Regions from separate parts of the Oceanobacillus sp. HCA-5259 genome, predicted to be linked through region 1. Evidence: predicted binding sites of a transcription regulator. Region 1 holds the regulator's gene; the other holds the start of a gene.
What was found. Region 1 encodes Rex, which represses fermentation and respiration genes when NADH is low (regulators of the CRP and FNR family bind a similar motif). Its sites were predicted from a motif close to TTGTGAAATATTTCACAA; they were not measured.
Positions count from the first base shown of each region.

Region 2: WKU33_RS04575 (cytochrome c oxidase subunit 2A) is a predicted target of Rex. The motif match lies at 2,681-2,698, and genes of this name have one in related genera.

Region 1 covers NZ_JBBKBV010000041.1:7,746-11,965, forward strand. The annotation lists gene WKU33_RS16460 (ABC-F family ATP-binding cassette domain-containing protein) at 1-1,462, opposite strand, end outside; gene WKU33_RS16465 (redox-sensing transcriptional repressor Rex) at 1,609-2,244, shown strand; gene WKU33_RS16470 (hypothetical protein) at 2,458-3,390, shown strand; gene WKU33_RS16475 (CPBP family intramembrane glutamic endopeptidase) at 3,442-4,158, opposite strand.
Region 2 covers NZ_JBBKBV010000005.1:37,226-41,445, reverse strand. The annotation lists gene WKU33_RS04590 (carboxypeptidase M32) at 1-87, shown strand, start outside; gene WKU33_RS04585 (b(o/a)3-type cytochrome-c oxidase subunit 1) at 217-1,866, opposite strand; gene WKU33_RS04580 (cytochrome B5) at 1,923-2,426, opposite strand; gene WKU33_RS04575 (cytochrome c oxidase subunit 2A) at 2,445-2,588, opposite strand; gene WKU33_RS04570 (cold-shock protein) at 2,890-3,090, opposite strand; gene WKU33_RS04565 (HD domain-containing protein) at 3,400-4,005, shown strand; gene WKU33_RS04560 (thymidylate synthase) at 4,049-4,220, shown strand, end outside.

The DNA of each region.
Region 1 (4,220 bases):
CCAGCACTTCCTTACTGTCGATGTCCAGATGGTTTGTCGGCTCATCAAGTATAAGCAGGTTAGCCTTTTGCATCATTAGTTTTGCCAGGGCGAGCCTCGCTTTCTCTCCACCACTTAACTGATCGACCGTTTTTAAAACGTCATCTCCACTAAATAAGAAATTGCCTAGTACCGTGCGGATATCTTTTTCCATTACAAGCGGGTATTCATCCCATAATTCCTGCAGGACTGTTTTATTGGAGGAAAGATTCGCCTGTTCCTGATCATAGTAGCCGATTTTCACATTTGTCCCCAGTTCAAAGGACCCGTTCGTTGCCTGGAGCTTGCCGATAAGAATCTTAAGTAAACTCGTTTTACCAACCCCGTTCGGTCCAATAAGGACAACCCGTTCGCCGCGGGTGAGGCGGAGGTTTGCTTGCTTGAAGGTATATTCATCTTCATCCGGATAGCGGAGGGAAAGGTCTTCTATTTTCAAGACATCATTTCCACTTCTTCTTTCTATATCGAAAGAGAAGGACATAGAAGCCTCGTCTCCAAGCGGTCTGTTCACCCGTTCCATTCGTTCAAGCTGTTTCCGTCTGCTTTGCGCCCGTTTCGTAGTAGAGGCACGGGCGATATTACGTTGGACGAAATCTTCCATCCGTTTAATTTCTGTTTGCTGCTTTTCAAATTCTTTCCGTTCCCGTTCGTAGTCGGCTGCTTTTTGTTCGAGAAATTTACTATATGTCCCGTGATATTTCTTCGTCTCATGTCTTGAAATTTCATAGACGAGGGATACGGTTTTATCAAGGAAGTAGCGATCATGGGAAACAATGACAACTGCTCCTGGATACCCGCTTAAATAGGATTCGAGCCAGCCTAATGTTTCAATATCTAAATGGTTGGTCGGTTCATCAAGAAGCAGGAGTTGTGGCTTTTGCAGGAGCAGCTTGCCGAGAGCGAGCCTTGTTTTTTGGCCGCCACTAAGTTCACTAATCATTGTATGGTAATCATAGTCCTGGAAATTGAGTCCATTCAATACTGCCTTAATCTCAGCTTCATACGTATAGCCGCCACCGGTCTCGTAAGCGTGCTGCAGGCGATCATACTCTGATAGTAAACTTTGATATTCATCATTTGAAAGCTTCTCAGTATCTTGCAATTTCTCTTCTATCTTCCGTAAATTCTCTTCTTGTTGTTTTAAATGGTCGAATACGGTGACAAGCTCATTCCAGATTGTCTTGCCGGATTTTAATTCCATATGTTGTGAAAGGTAGCCGATAGTAAGTTCTTTCGGCTTAATAAGTTCCCCGGTATCATAAGAAAGTTCGCCGGCCATTATTTTTAATAAAGTAGATTTCCCAGCCCCGTTTCTCCCAACAATTGCTATTCGATCAAGATCTTTAATTTCAAGTTTTACATTTGATAAAATGGTTTCCGAACCAAAGGATTTCGAAAGTCCATTCATTTGCATTAAAATCATACATTCACCCCATTATATGTATTGTAACGCAAAAAGCAGAAGAAGGAAATTATATGTGAAAATAATCACGACATTTCGCTCGTTTTCTGGTAGAATAGACATAAGTATAACTATTATTATCGTTATTAATGAAATGAGGAACAGATATGAGACAAAACAAAATACCACAAGCAACAGCAAAGCGGCTTCCGTTATATTATCGCTATTTAAATAATCTGAATCGACAAGGGAAAAAACGGGTTTCTTCAAAGGAACTATCAGAAGCAATCAAAGTTGACTCCGCTACAATCCGTCGTGACTTTTCATACTTCGGCGCTTTAGGAAAGAAAGGTTACGGCTATAATGTCGAATACTTGCTCGGATTTTTCCGCAGTACACTCGACCAACATGAAACGACAGAGGTTGCTTTAATCGGTGTCGGTAATCTAGGTACCGCCTTTTTAAATTATAACTTTACGAAAAATAATAATATCCAAATCAAAATGGCCTTCGATAGTGATGAAGAGAAAATCGGTCAAATTGTCGGGGGTGTTCCAGTTTACGGGATAGATGAAATGATGGAGAGAATTGAGGGAATCTCTGTCGCGATCCTCACTGTACCTGTATCGGAAGCTGATGTTATTACAGAAAAATTAGTTAAAGCAGGGATTGAAGGAATCTTGAACTTCACACCTGTTCGTATTACAGTACCGGAAGATGTGCGCGTTCATCATATCGATTTAGCGGTTGAACTACAGGCACTTGTTTACTTTTTGAAGCATTATCCATTGCAATCAAAATAGAGCACACATAAAGTGAAACTTTATTCAGTGGGGAATTCCTTACCTCCCACTGAATGTTAGTTGAACAGAATCAGGTATTTACGGACTGTTTATCCCCTTTACATATTGGGCTTCCCTCATGTTTAGAGGTAGGGGTATTACAGACCGTTAATACGTGATAAAGAAACAAGAAAGATAGTGAAACGGGAGAAAATAGTAGGGGCGTGGGAAAACGTGTTGAATCGTAAAATATGGACAGGAGTATTGCTTTTACTCTCCTGTCTGTTTTTAGCAGCTTGCTCGAATAATACAGAGGAGAAAGAAACGGAATCAGAGCAAGAGGTTGAAGCAGGGGAGGATGTATTTTTTGCTGTCCTTGAGGATAATGTTGAAGCGTTGATGGCAAAGGACTTGGACGGTTATATGGAGACAATTCACGGGGAATCTCCTGCTTATGAATCAACAAAGGAGACGATCACTGAGTTCTTTGAGTATTCATTGGATATCGAGTTGGCAGATCTTGAGATGAAAGAACAATCTGAGGATGAAGCTGTCGTCCACTATACACAACGTACGATTGAAAAAGATTCAGGCGACTTCGAGAACAACGAAACAAGAGGAGAACATATTCTTCGTCCAGACGACGGTAAATGGAAAATTTATGAGTCGGAAATCTTCGAAGTCAATCCACTGCCTGAGGAAAGAGAAGAGGTTGAGATGACTGGAGATTATGTGGAAGTAATTTCTAGTCTTCCTACTCCTTTTGATGAGGAAGAATGGATGCTTGCCGGTTATGATGAAGCGGAAGGGGAAGCAACCGCTGAATACATTCCGGTTGCGGAAACCTTAGGGAATTACAGTGCAATCATCACCTATGATTATTATGAAGATGGTAATGAACGAAGCGGGCTTGCGAATTTCATTGATGTGCTGGAGCTAAGCTTACAAGATATGACAACAGGAGAATTTGATTTTGAACGTCTCTATGCAACGGAAAGTGAAGTCATGTACCAATTCCGTGTAGATGGGGATGCAAAAGAACCAAATCAAGAAGAAATCGGCCGCATTTTCGTTAAAGATGAGGACTTATATCTTGTACGCTATACGGTAATGGAAGAAACGATTGAAGATACGGATGAAATCATTACGATGTTAAATGAAATATAATAAAAAAGCGGGAGATGACGTTTGAATAGTCCGTCAGGATCCCGCTTTTTTTCATACCCAGCTCAACAAAATTGTCTGCAACTGTTCAAGCTGATCAATCATTTTTTGGATTTCTTCTGGTGTTAAGTTATACTGCTTATAAACAACGTAAGAGTTCATCCCTGCATGGACGATAATCGGAACGATAATCCGTTTTGTTTTTACATAAAGGAAAGCAAATACGAGTCCCATTGCTGTATACATAAGAAGATGGGAAAAGTCTACATGAAAAGCAGCAAAGACGAGTGCTGATAGTATAGCGGCGAAAAAGAAGTTCATGCGCTTATAGAGACTACCGAAAATAATCTTTCTAAAAATGATCTCTTCAAGGATTGGCGCAATAATTGCTGGAATCAAAATGAAGAGCATATTTGCCCGGGCATATTCCATAATCCCCATTGTGTTCTCCGATCCTGCTGGGATGCCGAAAATAAAGATTTCAATCATTGCTGCAATTGTTTGAGCAAAGAAGGCTAGAAACACCCCAAATATGGACCAAAGGATAACGGAAGAAACGGGGGAAGCATCCCGGTGTGCTGGCATTTTCATGTCTGGCCTCATTAGCCATAACGTAACGAGCAGTCCAGCAGTAAAACTAAAAATCGACCAATAAATCATATTTTGTGAATAACTTTCGGGGAAATATAATTCCATATACAACGCTACCGGAAGGGCGGAAAACTGCATAACCAAATACGTCACAATCACATACCAATATCTTTTCGGCAAACCCAACGACTCCTTCTATATAAAGTGAAACTTCATTCAGTGGGCGTTCTTTACCCCCTGAA
Region 2 (4,220 bases), on a different contig from region 1:
CTACAGGACATCACCAATGAATCTTTAAACCCGACACTTTTAGTTAATTACCTAACAGAAAAATACAGCCGGATATATAATTTCTAATTGCATGGGAAACTATCACGAGCGTTGTATTAAATTATGAACGAAAAGTCAAGCATAACTCGGAATTATTACTAGAGCTGCAAAAAAGGACAAAGATTCGTTTAATGAATCTTTGTCCTCTTATGTTGATTAGCTATTTCCAATTGGCCAATCGAATGGTGCTGATCCTGGAGGTGCATTTTGAATGACATCCATTATCGGAACTGTATATGCAAAGAGAATCAATACAAGCGTAATGGCAATCCACAACTTCCAGTTCTCTGTCCATCTTGGCGTTGGTTCTGCATTGTCTTCTTCCTGAGCAATCGGGAATTCTTCTTCACCTTTTGGAGAGAAGAAAATCATTTTAACGAAAATGTATACCATTAATACGATCGCAATGAAAAGAATCGTACCACCGACTGCTTGAGCCATCTGATAAGCTCCCCATTCTGTAGCCTGTGCCGTCCCCCCGTAATCGGAGTAGGCGGAACGACGCGGTCCACCAATTAAACCTTGGATATGCATAGATATTGACATAATCAGCATTCCGACTGTCCAAAGAATCGTTTGAATAATTCCGAGACGGTTCACTGATTTTGTTAACTTACGTCCCGTCAAGTGGGGGATGAGCCAATAAGCAATCCCGAAAAATGTTAACACTACTGTCGTTGCTGCTGTTAAATGGAAATGTCCTGTAACCCAAATCGTATTATGAACAAGTGTGTTTATTTGATAAGAAGCATTAACAATTCCACCGGCTCCACCTGGGATAAATGCGAGCATTCCGATAAATGGTGCGAGGAATCTTACATCACTCCATGGCAAATGTTTGAGCCAGCCGAACAATCCCCCGTATCCTTTTTTACGACCCGTAATTTCAAACGTCGCAAACATGGAGAAGGCAGTCATCAAGCTTGGGATGACAACCATAAATGTCAAGATGACTTGAATAAACTTCCATGTTGAGTCCAGTCCTGGTTCTGTCAGCTGATGGTGCAGACCAACTGGGATAGAGAAGAACAAGAATAGAATAAATGAAAATCTTGCTAGTGTATCACTGAAAATTTTCCCTCCGATAATCTTCGGAATAATTGCATACCAAGCCATATATGCCGGCAATAACCAAAAATAAACAAGCGGGTGACCGAAATACCAGAATAAGGTACGGCTTAGTAATACATTAATTGTGTTCTTATAACCAAGTGACCAAGGTATAAATTGAACGAGCATTGCTGTAGCAACTCCAAGTGTTGCAATCAACCACATAAGCATATTAATGACAACCATAAAGGCAAGCAGTGGTGATTTTTCATCTGGATGTTTTTTCTTCCACAAATAGAACTGACGGAAATTGACGAATGCGTTAATCCAACTGCCGACAACTACAAGTGTGATCCCGGTATAAAATGCAGGATGCGCTTGCAGTGGAGCATAGAAGGTATAAAGTACGTTAGCTTTACCTACTAAGATGGTGATTGCAGCTATAACCATACCAATTGTCATGACGGCAAAGCCAATCCACGCCCAGTTCAATTGTTTCTTAGAATATCCTACTGTTTTACCCATTAGGGCATTTTGGAAACCAATAATGAAAAAAGTTGTAAGTACTAGGCCTAGAATAACGCCATGAACAGTTAGGATCGTGTAATAATTAATTCCCCAAGGCAATTCAAAGTTACCGGAACGGACAAGTACTTGTAATAATCCCATTAATCCACCAATAAATAAGGAAATAAATGCGACATACATATAGGACATGACAAGTCTGCGTTCATTTTTCGATAAACGAAGCTCCATTGTTCCTTTATTACGGAAAACGTTAGATTGTTTAGCTGGTGCTGTTGCTGTTTCCATTACTCAACGACCTCCATTGTCCCAAACATCATATGATGACCGACACCACAGTACTCATTACATACGAGTGTGTATTCTCCTGGGTTATCAAGCTGTACTTCCAAAGCACTTACATAACCGGGCTCAACCATCATGTTGATATTCGTTCCAGCGAAATTTAGACCGTGAACGACATCTGGACTCGTAGCCTGGACGAGCACTTTCGAACCAGCAGGTATTTCGATATGACTTATCGGTGCGCCTGATTCATCTGTACCGAGATTATAATTGAAAGCAGAGGCAACCACATTTAACACGTATCTGCCTTCATCGACCTTGGTCAAGCCAAGATTTTCTTCATGGAAAGCTTCATTCATCTCCAAATTTTCAGGATCAATCAACTCACCATGGCTTTGTGGGTGTGTCCCTAGATAAAAGGCTCCGAAACCTAAAATTAATAAGAATGCGATAAGGCCAATTATCCCAAGCCCAAGCCAATACTTTTCATACTTGTGTAAATGCATCTGTATCACTCCCTTTTTTTATCTGGAAAGGTATAGCATCAATACTCCAAACCAAGTTACTAAGATAACAACTCCTAAAACAGAAACGGAGATAAGCGTTCCTTTTAGATTTGGTTCACTTTCTGGACTGGATTTCAACTGCTTTCTCTTTTCAGTATTCATTCCTTCACCCCTCCTAGAAGTTTGATGTGCTGCTATTTTCATCATACACAAAATGAAAATAGAATTTATCCCTTCCAGATACTTTTCACAATATGTTCAATACTTCGCATACTCTTTGAAATAACGATTTTACTAACCTTTTAGTTATAAAAGTATTTGAACGTTGTGTGAAGTTTAGCTAAAAGACTACTCGAATTTAGAAAAGTCTAAAAAGGGAGGGTAAAAAAGAATCCTGAGGATTTTCAGGATTCCGGAAAACAAAAAAAGCAGTATTCTGTTACGAATACTGCTTAGGAATTTTTTATAATTTTGTTACGTTAGCTGCTTGCGGGCCGCGTTCGCCTTCAACGATTTCAAAGGAAACTTCTTGACCTTCCTCTAACGTTTTGAAACCTTCTTCTTGGATTGCTGAATAATGTACGAAGACGTCATTTCCTTCTTCCAGCTGAATAAATCCAAACCCTTTTTCTGCGTTGAACCATTTTACTACTCCGTTTTGCATGTAAACTCCTCCTAAAACCTTTCACGTAAAACGTGGTTATAATACAAAGTAGAGGCCAAAAAACATTAAAAGAGACAGCTTTCTAGAGAGTAGGATTACAATTACACCCACTTCTTTGGAAGCTGTCTTGTGTTTAATGAATCCGTACTTCTGCTTTGTTGAACCTATGATAACTCATTTAATTAGACTAGTCAAGAAATTTACAGTATTTTTTTCTGAATCTTTTTAAATATTAGTTTGTCGGAAAAACGAATGAATCAAATGCATTCCTATACAAAATAAAGTAATATAGAAAAAAGGGGGTAGAGGATGGACGAAATCCAACAGCAGCAATTAAACGAAATTCGTGAATTTACATATCAGTTATTCCATAATGATCCAACAGGACATGATTATGAACATATGCGACGTGTTGCTTTAATGGCAAAGAAAATCGCAAAAGAAGAAGGCCGTGACCCTTTCTTATGTGAGGCTGCCGGATGGCTTCATGATGTTGGGGACCGTAAACTCTTCTCAGACCCAGACCAAGCGATTAATGAAATGAATATATTTTTAGATCATATCTCCATCCATAATCAAGCGAAACATGATATCAATCATGTTATTTCAACTATTTCTTTTAAAGAGGGAAAAACACCTGCTACTTGGACTGGGAAGATTGTACAAGATGCTGACCGGCTGGACGCTATCGGAGCAATTGGGATTGCACGGACTTTCCAGTATGGTGGAGCGAACAATCAATTGATCTATAAACAGGGTAATCCGCATACTTCCATCCAACATTTTTATGATAAATTATTGAAAATAAAAGATAAGCTCCATACTTCTTACGCAAAACAGATTGCAATGGAACGCCATCGCTGGATGCTTTTATTTCTAGATCAGTTTCATAAAGAGTGGGGAACAGATAAATAGATGGGAGAAAGAAGGGGAATATTAACAATGGGAGGGTATCGACATGGTACAAGGAGAACAGGCATATCTGGATTTATGCCGTTTAATTTTAGAAAATGGAAATAAGAAAGCGGACCGGACGGGAACAGGTACATACTCTGTTTTCGGTCACCAAATGCGCTTTGATTTAAGTGAAGGCTTTCCATTACTTACAACGAAGAAAGTAAACTTTAATC